Regions from separate parts of the Streptomyces sp. NBC_00490 genome, predicted to be linked through region 3. Evidence: riboswitches for the same ligand, from Rfam matches in the RefSeq annotation. Region 3 holds a riboswitch; each other region holds the start of a gene.

Region 1 (3,267 bases), 2.1 Mb from region 3:
CCCATGCCGCCCGAGCCGAGCCGGCCCCGTACCTCGTACGGGCCGATCCTGCGTGGGTCCGTCGCGCGCAGCACCTGCACTTCCCGCTCCCCCGTCTGCGTGAACCTGTCGAGGAGGCAGGGTATAGCAGGCCCGTCAGCAGGTCAGACCGCCGGGACGCAACGGCCGTCCTCCGTGCGGTACTTCCACTTCGCACCGTCCTGGACGAGCTCCTTGACGGCGGTCACGAAGCGCTCGACGTGCTCGTCCGGCGTGCCCGCGCCGAAGCTCACCCGGATCGCGTTGAGGGACTTCTCGCCGGGCGCGGCCTCCGGGGCTCCGCACTCGCCCTGGGTCTGGGGGTCGCTGCCGAGAAGGGTGCGGACGAGGGGGTGGGCGCAGAAGAGGCCGTCGCGGACGCCGATGCCGTACTCGGCGGAGAGGGCGGCGGCGAAGTGGGAGCTGTTCCAGCCCTCGACGACGAAGGAGATCACGCCGACGCGCGGGGCGTCGTCCCCGAAGAGGGACAGGATCCGGACCTCGGGGACCTCGGCGAGGCCGGTCCTCACCTTCTCGATCAGGTGCCGCTCACGGGCGACCAGGGTGTCGAAACCGGCCTCGGTGAGCGCCTTGCAGGCCGACGCGATGGAGTAGGCGCCGATCACGTTCGGGGACCCGGCCTCGTGGCGGGCCGCGGTCTCGTGCCACTCGACGTCCACGCCGCCGTCCGTACGGCGGGTGACCTTGCGGCTGGCGCCGCCGCCGGCGAGGTAGGGGTCGGCCGCCTGGAGCCAGTCGGCGCGGCCCGCGAGGACACCGGAGCCGAAGGGCGCGTACAGCTTGTGGCCGGAGAAGGCGATCCAGTCGACGTCCAGGTCCCGCACCGAGACCGGGTGGTGGGGGGCGAGCTGGGCGGCGTCCAGGACGATCCGGGCGCCGTGCGCGTGGGCGGCGGCGGCCAGCTCACGCACCGGCCACAGCTCGCCGGTGACGTTGGAGGCGCCGGTCACGCAGACCAGGGCCGGACCGAACGGGTCGCGGGCCGCCAGCGCCTTCTCCAGGGTCTCGACGGCCTGGGCCGGGGTGCGCGGGGCGTCGAGGTAGGTGACGCGGGCGTCCTGCCAGGGCAGCAGGCTCGCGTGGTGCTCGGTCTCGAAGACGAAGACCTGGCAGTCGGCGGGGAGGGCGGCGGCGAGGAGGTTCAGGGAGTCGGTGGTCGAGCGGGTGAAGACCAGCTGGTCGTCGGCGCGGCAGTCCAGGAACTCGCTGATGGTGTTCCGGGCGTTCTCGAAGAGGTCCGTCGACAGCTGGGAGAGGTACCCGGCGCCGCGGTGGACGCTGCCGTAGTACGGGGCGTAGGCCGCCACGTCGTCCCACACGCGCTGCAGGGCGGGGGCGCTGGCCGCGTAGTCGAGGGCCGCGTAGGTGACCTCGCCACCGGTGACGAGCGGGACGGTGACATCGCTTCCCAGAACGGGCAGCGGGGCACAAATGGTCTGGGCGGCGGCAGCGGTGGAGACAGACATGGGGAACTCCCGTGAGAGAGCATGCCGGAGAAGGACATGCGGAGGTGAGGAAAAGGGTGCGCGGAGGCGGGGCTCGGCAGCCCTATCGCATTCGCTTGCTCACGGAAGACTCCCTCGAACGACCAGGACCCCTGGATTTCGAGAGGGGCCCGCGCTTGCCGTAGACCTCGCTGCCTACGGCCTGGTCTTCACCCGGGGCACCCCGCCACGGACGGAGGGTTGCCGGACAGTCGGCCGGGGCCTCATGACTGTCACTCATGACCTGGTCAAAGAACGTACGCGATGTGATCGTCGTCCCGCAACCCGTGTCCGGATCGCGGGACGACAACCGGTGGACGTCAGGCGTTGCTGGCCGCCGCCCAGCGCTCCAGCGTCCGCTTGGCCGCGCCGGAGTCGATCGACTCGGCCGCCTTCACCATGCCGGCCCGGATCTGGTCCACGAGCGGTGCCTCCGTCGGCGCGAACGCCACCAGCGCCGCGGCCGAGTTGAGCAGGACCGCGTCCCGCACCGCTCCGGTCTCGCCGTCCAGCAGACGTCGGGCGACCTCGGCGTTGAACGAGGCGTCCGCGCCCCGCAGCGCCTCCACCGGCACCAGTTCGAGTCCGACGTCCCGCGGGTCGAAGGCCTCCTCGCGCACCTTGCCGTCGCGGACGACCCACACCCGTGACGTGGCCGTGGTCGTCAGTTCGTCGAGACCGTCGTCACCGCGGAAGACCAGCGCGGAGGAGCCTCGCTCGGCGAGCACTCCGGCCATGAGCCCCGCCATCCGGGTGTCGAAGCAGCCGACCGCCGAGGCGGTGACCCTCGCGGGGTTGGTCAGCGGGCCGAGCAGGTTGAACGAGGTCGGGATCCCGAGGTCCCGGCGGACCCCGCCGACGAACCGCATCGACGGGTGGAACCTGGCCGCGAAACAGAAGGTGATGCCGGCTTCTTCCACCACCTGGGCCACCCGCGCGGGCGACAGGTCCAGGTTGATGCCGAGCTTCTCCAGGACGTCGGAGGAACCGCTCGCCGAGGACGAGGCCCGGTTGCCGTGCTTGACGACCTTCGCCCCGGTGCCCGCGATCACGATGGCGGACATCGTCGAGATGTTGACCGTCTTCGCCCGGTCGCCGCCGGTGCCGACGATGTCGACGGCGGGCCCGGGGATGTCCAGCGGCTGCGCGTGCGCGTACATCGCCTCGACGAGACCGGTGATCTCCTCGACCGTCTCCCCCTTGGCCCGCAGCGCCACCATGAAGCCCGCGATCTGGGCGTCCGTGGCCTCGCCGCTCATGAAGCGGTCCATGGCCCACGCCGTGTCGCCCGAGCTCAGGTCCTGCCCGGCGAGCAGGGCGCTCAGTACCTCGGGCCAGGAACGGCCCGCCGCGGTGTCGCCTCCAGCGGGGGTCACAGCGCTCATAAGGCCGCTCCAGGATGTCGTAGAAGAGTGTGGGCCCACCCTATCCAGCCGCAGGGGACGGCGAAGGGCCCCGTCCGGTGTTCGGACGGGGCCCTTCGGCGCGCGTGGCGAGCGCAGCGATCAGTGGTGGCCGTGGCCGCTCGTGATCTCCTTGTACTCCTCGGCGGTGGGCTTGGGGATCTGGGACTCCTCGCCGAAGTAGGCCTTGCTCAGCTTGACCCGCAGCTTCTCGGAGCCCTTCACCTTGCGCTCGACGCCGTTGTCGTCGACCGTCGGGCCGATCTCGGCCGGCACGTACTGCTCGTGCGCGGTGAGCGTGTGCAGCGCGTCCTGGCTGAGCGGCTCGTGCACCTCGATGA
Region 2 (3,267 bases), 3.7 Mb from region 3:
GTCGGGGCGCAGCTCGCGCAGCATCCCGGGCACCAGCGTCAGGTGGTAGTCCTGCACCACGACCGCCGCGCCCTGCCCCGCCTCCTCGGCCAGTGCTTCGGCGAAGGCGCGGTTGTACGTCTCGTACGACGCCCACTGGCGCCGGAACTCCGCGTCGAAGACCGGCTCCAGCGGGGTCTGGTACAGCATGTGGTGGACGAACCACAGGGCCGAGTTCGCGATGCCGTTGTACGCGTCCGCGTGCACGTCCGCCGGGATGTCGAGCATCCGGACGCCTTGCTCTCCCTCCCCGCGCCGCACGGCCTCGCGGTCGCCGTCGGAGAGTGCCGAGCACACCCACAGCGAGTCCGCGTCCGACCCGATCGCGGAGAGGCCGGAGACCAGCCCGCCGCCACCGCGCTTCGCGGACAGCGAGCCGTTCTCCTGCACCTCGTACGAGACCGGGCCGCGGTTGGACGCGACGAGCACCCGGGCACCCTGGTCGGACTGCGTGGAAGCCATACGCCTCAACTTAGCCCGACCCGGAAACGCTCAAACGTGCGGTTCGCTGTATACGGGCTTGTGGGCGCCGTAATACGGCCGCCCTCAGGCGACCTTCCGGGACGCGTACTCCACGATCTCCACCATCGGCGGGCGCTCCTCCGTGTCCACGGAGTACGTCCGCGGCTCGAAGCCGTCCGCGCCCCGCTCGAACTGGGTGAGGGAGGGGCGGATGAGGTGGCCGCGCGCCAGCCGCAGCTGGGCAGTGCGGTAGATCGCGGCGGACATCCGGCCCAGGGCCTGTCCGTCCTGGTGGCGGTGTTTGCGCACGCCCACGTCGACCTGGGCCAGCGCGTCCAGGCCCACCAGATGCAGCGCGTCGACCAGCATGCCGAGCTCGACGCCGTAGCCCACCGGGAACGGCAGCTGTTCCAGCAGGGAGCGGCGGGCCGCGTACTCGCCGCCCAGCGGCTGGACGAAGCCGGCCAGCTGGGGCCAGTGCATGTTCAGCAGCGGGCGCGCCATCAGCTCGGTCACCCGGCCGCCCTGGCCCGCCGCGCCGCCCAGGGGACGGTCGTACATGCCCTTGACGAGGTCGACGGCGGGGTCGGTGAGCAGCGGGCCCACGATCCCGGAGACGAAGTCGGAGGAGAACTCCTTCAGGTCGGCGTCGATGAAGCAGACGATGTCACCGCGGGTCACCAGCAGCGAGCGCCACAGCACCTCGCCCTTGCCGGGCACGGCCGGGAGACGGGGCAGGATGTCGTCGCGGTGGACGACGGTCGCCCCGGCCGCGGCGGCGACCTGCGATGTACGGTCGGTGGAGCCCGAGTCGACGACGACTATCTCGTCGACGAGGGGGACCTGCTGCATGAGGTCGTGACGGATCACGGAGACGATGTCACCGACCGTCTCCTCCTCGTTGAGTGCGGGCAGTACGACGCTGACCGACTGGTTCGTGCGTTGCTTGGCGGCCAGGAGCTGGTGGAGCGGGCGATCGGTCAGGGACCAGGACCGGGTGGTCAGCCAGCGCTCGACTTCGTTCAGCACAGTGCGCGGCTCCTCTGCGTTCTCTCGGCGAGTATGCGTATCAGCATGTGATCCATCTCGCGGACCGGACGACTATCTCAACTGTCCTGGTCGTCGGTTACAGTCTTGAACAACGCGGATGACCATCGCATGTCGAGGGTGGCCCGCCGTTCACACAACTTCATACCGCTCATCCAGAGGGGCAGAGGGATACGGCCCGATGAAGCCCCGGCAACCCTCCAGTCGGTTTCTCACGCGCGTGAGGCTCCCGACTCGGGAAGGTGCCAAATCCGTCTCACGGCGAGATGCGTCGTGAGGAAGATGAGGAAAGGGCCTCGCCTCTCATGGCTGCGCAGACTGTTGCAAGCACCACCGAAACCACCGTAGACCTCGGCCCGGCCGCGGCGCTCAGCTGCCGCGAGTGCGGTCACCGCGTCCCCCTCGGCCCGGTCTTCGCGTGCGAGGAGTGTTTCGGCCCGCTCGAGATCGCCTATGACTTCTCGGCCTACGACACCGAGGAACTCCGCAAGCAGATCGAGGCGGGACCCGCGAACATCTGGCGCTACGCGCCCTTGCTGCCCGTCCCCGCGGACGTGGCCGACAAGCCCAACATCAACCCGGGCTGGACCCAGCTCGTCAAGGCCGACAACCTGGCCCGCGAACTCGGTGTCACCGGCGGTCTGTATGTGAAGGACGACTCCGGCAACCCGACGCACTCCTTCAAGGACCGCGTCGTCGCCCAGGCCCTGGAGGCCGCGCGCGCCTTCGGCTTCACCACCCTCTCCTGCTCCTCCACGGGCAACCTGGCCGGTGCCGTCGGCGCCGCCGCCGCCCGGGCCGGCTTCCGGTCCTGCGTGTTCATCCCGCACGACCTGGAGCAGGGCAAGATCGTCATGGCCGCGATCTACGGCGGCGAGCTCGTCGGCATCGAGGGCAACTACGACGACGTGAACCGCTTCTGCTCCGAGCTGATCGGCGACCCGGCCGGCGAGGGCTGGGGCTTCGTCAACGTCAACCTGCGGCCCTACTACGCCGAGGGCTCCAAGACTTTGGCGTACGAGATCTGCGAGCAGCTCGGCTGGCGGCTCCCCGACCAGCTGGTCGTGCCGATCGCCTCCGGCTCGCAGCTCACGAAGATCGACAAGGGGCTCCAGGAGCTGATCAAGCTCGGGCTCGTCGAGGACAGGCCGTACCGGATCTTCGGTGCCCAGGCCGAGGGCTGCTCGCCGGTCTCCGTCGCCTACAAGGCGGGCCACGACGTGGTGCGGCCGCAGAAGCCGAACACCATCGCCAAGTCCCTCGCCATCGGCAACCCGGCGGACGGGCCGTACGTCCTGGACATCGCGCGCCGTACCGGCGGTGCGGTGGAGGACGTCAACGACGAGCAGGTCGTGGACGCGATCAAGCTGCTGGCGCGGACCGAGGGCATCTTCGCGGAGACCGCGGGCGGTGTGACGGTCGGTGTCACCAAGAAGCTGATCGAGAACGGCCTGCTGGACCCGGCACTGACCACCGTTGTGCTGAACACGGGCGACGGACTGAAGACCCTGGATGCGGTGGCGGGTACGGGGCTCACCGCGACCATCCGCCCCAATCTCGACTCGTTCCGCGAGGCCGGCCTCCTCTAGGCCCCCGCAACCCCGACCGGAGGTTCAACCGTGAGCGTCAACGTCCGCATCCCCACCATCCTGCGCACCTACACCGGCGGACAGGCCGAGGTCGCCGCCGAGGGCGCGACCCTCGCCGAGGTCATCGCCG
Region 3 (3,267 bases):
ACCTTGCCGGGAAATGAAGTCCAGCATGCACCTCCTGGAAGACCCGTCCGAGCTCTCGCCGCGGGCACAGGATTTCCTCCACCGGACGGGCCGACGTGAGCGCCCCGCCCGGTTCGGGGTGCCGATGGAGTTCTGGCACGTGCACGATCATGCGGGGAAGCTCGTGCCCGCCCCGCTGGATCTCCTCATCCGATGCGAGGGTTTCGAGCAGAAGTTCGCGGGCCTTCGGTACGAGGTACGCCGTAGCCGGATGGTGGCCGGGGAGCGGTACGAGTCCGTCCGCAGGTGGGAGTACGACCACCTCGGCATGAAGACGCGAGCATGGCAGGACCCCGGAAGAGGCGGCTGGTACTTCGAATGGACCGGCGAGCGGGTGTCGAAGCCGTGCCGGGACCTGATCCACACCGACGGCAGTGTGGGCACCGACGTCGACGGCAGCGGTCCCTACCTCCCCGTCGCACCGTCCCTCCTGCATCTGATCGAATCCCATGCCCTCACCGACACCGTCGCGACATGGCAGCCATGGCCCGTGGGCACGCTCGCGGCAGCGGCCGTCGCGCTCCTCGACGGTCTGGTGGAAGTCCCCGAGGCCTCATGGAGTTCCTCGCGGTGGCGGCTGTCGGACGCCGTCGCTGTCATGGACCACGACACCTGGGACCGCGTGAACCCGCGCCGTCTGACGCACATCTGGTCTCGCGGAGAGGCCGGCCACCGCCAAGTGCGGGCGCTCATGGACTGATTGGGCAAGATGACCACGCTCAGGGTGACGCCTTCTCGAACAGGGCGCCCGATGGTGGCATTGACGTACGACAAGACCGCTCCGTACGATCACGATCGGCATTGAGTGTCAGCGTCCAGCCCTGGCTTGCTGACCGGCAACCCTCCCGCGCGGTGGGGTGCTCCAGGTGAAAGCCCGGCGGGATCACCGAGGATTCCCGCAAGCGCGTGGCCCCGTCTTTGGGGCCGGAGACGGGGAGGACCGGTATGCGGCACGGTGGTGAACTCAGCGCCTCGTTCGCTCTCGCCACGGTGTTCTCCCGCCTCGCGCGTCGACGCCATATCGATCTGAAGCGCTCGACCAGCTGCCTCTGTCAGGCCTGACGAGCCCGTCCGCGGTCGGCTGACCTCCGCCGCCGGCCCACCTTCCCCGCGCTCTTCCCGGCCACCGGCTCTCCCGGTGTCGCCCGCCTGTCCCCGTCTGCACAGCGCTCCCCCGCCACCGGCGTCACGCCGGCCGGGGCCGCACACCCATGCACGGCCGTGCCTGGTACGGCACCCCCTTGCCTGGTGACACGAGTAGGAGAGACCCCTCCGTGACAGCACTTCCGGATTTCAGAACCTCCCGATGGGCGCCCCTCGCCGCCCTCCTGACCACCAGTGTTCTGCTCACCGCCTGCGGCTCGGGCAGCACCGGCCCGGGCAGCGGAAGCAACCGACCCCAGTCCGGCGGCACCTTGACCTTCGCGGTGGGTTCCGACGCCGGCTGCGTGGACCCCCAGCAGGTCGGCAGCAACGAAAGCATCTACTCGGTACGTCAGACCGTGGACTCCCTCACCGACCAGGACCCTGAGACCGGCAAGATCGTGCCATGGCTCGCCAAGAGCTGGGACATCAACGCCGACGCGACGGAGTTCACGTTCCACCTGCGCTCGGGTGTCACCTTCAGCGACGGCTCCGAGCTGACCGCGCAGGTCGTCAAGGACAACTTCGACGCGGTCCCGAAGCTCGGTGCGTTGGGCGTCCTCGCCCAGGGCTATCTGAGCAGCGTCAAGAGCACCGCCGCGGTGGACCCGCTCACCGTCAGGGTGACCTTCAAGGAGCCCAACGCGCAGTTCCTCCAGGCGACTTCGACCCACTCGCTGGGCATCGAGTCGTCGGCGAGCGTGAAGAAGACGCCGCAGCGGAAGTGCAGCGACGGTGTCGTCGGATCGGGGCCGTTCGTGCTGAAGCAGTACGTGCAGAACCAGTCGATCACCCTGGCCAAGCGCACCGGGTACGCCTGGGGCTCCTCGCTGTGGTCCAAGAAGGGCGAGGCCTACCTGGACAAGCTGGTGTTCAAGGTGGTGCCCGAGGCGGGGGTGCGGGCCGGAAGCCTCCAGTCCGGCCAGGTGGACGCGATCAGCAGCGTCGGCAAGGCCAACGAGGCGGCCCTCAAGGGCGGCCAGGTCACCCTCCTGCGCAGGGCCAACCCCGGCGTGGTGTTCGGGCTGGGCATCAACAACTCGCGGCCCGTCCTCAAGGACGCCAAGGTGCGCCAGGCGATCCTCGCCGCCGTCGACCGCAAGCAGATCGCCGACACGGTCTTCCCGACCGGTACGAAGCCGGCGACCAGCGTCCTGGCGCACACCACGCCCGACTACACCGACCTCTCCTCGGACCTCGCCTTCGATGCGGCCAAGGCCAAGGCCCTGCTGGACCAGGCCGGTTGGAAGGCCGGCGGTGACGGCGTCCGCGTCAAGGACGGCAAGAAGCTGAGCCTGGCCATCAATTGGTTCCCCAACGCGGGCACCAACCAGCCCGCACTGGAGCTGGTCCAGCAGCAGCTGAAGGACGTCGGGATCGACGTGACGCTCAAGCAGGGCCAGGTCAGCCAGTTTGCCACCACGCTCCAGGGCGGCGACTTCGACCTGGTGTGGGGCAACGTGACCCGCTCGGACCCGGACATCCTGCGCAGCTCCTTCTCCACGCGGCTGGCCAACTTCTACCGGCTGCCCGCAAGTTCGCTGGACACGGCGCTGTCCGGACAGGCCGCGACGACGGACACTGCCAAGCGCAGGCAGCTGGTGGACGACGCGCAGAAGCTGATCGTGCGGAACGCGTACAACGTGCCGGTCGTGGAGCTCCAGACCCAGCTGGGCGTGTCGCAGAAGGTGCACGGCCTCGCCTTCGACTCGGGCAGCCGCATCCAGCTGCACGACACCTGGATCGGCTAGCGCGTGCGCCGCTATGTGATCAAGCGGGTCGCGCAGGCGGTCGGGGTGCTGTGGGCGGCCTACACGGTGGCGTTCCTGGTGCTGGACTTCCTGCCCGGTGACCCGGTCACCGCGATGGCCGGTGCCGGGATGGACTCGGGGGACGTCGACCCGGCCCGGCTGGCCGCGCTGCGGCACGAGTACGGCTTCGACAAGCCGGTGCTGGTGCAGTACGCCGACTATCTGGGCCGGGCGGTGCGCGGGGACTTCGGCGACGCGGTCTCCACGGGCCGCCCGGTGACCGCCACGCTGGCCGACGCGCTGCCGCAGACACTGCAACTGACCGCTGCCGCAC

The links. A riboswitch is a leader RNA that binds a small molecule or an ion and turns the genes downstream of it on or off. The one in region 3 is predicted to bind S-adenosylmethionine.
Region 1: it holds a riboswitch for S-adenosylmethionine, as region 3 does, so the genes downstream of both, OG381_RS15170 (aminotransferase class V-fold PLP-dependent enzyme) here and OG381_RS05655 (ABC transporter substrate-binding protein) in region 3, are expected to answer to the same signal.
Region 2: it holds a riboswitch for S-adenosylmethionine, as region 3 does, so the genes downstream of both, thrC (threonine synthase) here and OG381_RS05655 (ABC transporter substrate-binding protein) in region 3, are expected to answer to the same signal.

Annotation. Positions count from the first base shown of each region.
Region 1 is NZ_CP107869.1:3,361,269-3,364,535, forward strand. It holds gene OG381_RS15165 (serine/threonine-protein kinase) at 1-80, opposite strand, end outside; gene OG381_RS15170 (aminotransferase class V-fold PLP-dependent enzyme) at 144-1,505, opposite strand; SAM riboswitch class IV at 1,652-1,768, opposite strand; gene trpD (anthranilate phosphoribosyltransferase) at 1,844-2,908, opposite strand; gene qcrB (cytochrome bc1 complex cytochrome b subunit) at 3,029-3,267, opposite strand, start outside.
Region 2 is NZ_CP107869.1:4,926,923-4,930,189, reverse strand. It holds gene OG381_RS22175 (alpha,alpha-trehalose-phosphate synthase (UDP-forming)) at 1-501, opposite strand, end outside; gene OG381_RS22170 (glucosyl-3-phosphoglycerate synthase) at 586-1,530, opposite strand; SAM riboswitch class I at 1,697-1,837, shown strand; gene thrC (threonine synthase) at 1,854-3,137, shown strand; gene OG381_RS22160 (MoaD/ThiS family protein) at 3,168-3,267, shown strand, end outside.
Region 3 is NZ_CP107869.1:1,267,892-1,271,158, forward strand. It holds gene OG381_RS05650 (hypothetical protein) at 14-739, shown strand; SAM riboswitch class IV at 837-950, shown strand; gene OG381_RS05655 (ABC transporter substrate-binding protein) at 1,314-2,933, shown strand; gene OG381_RS05660 (ABC transporter permease) at 2,937-3,267, shown strand, end outside.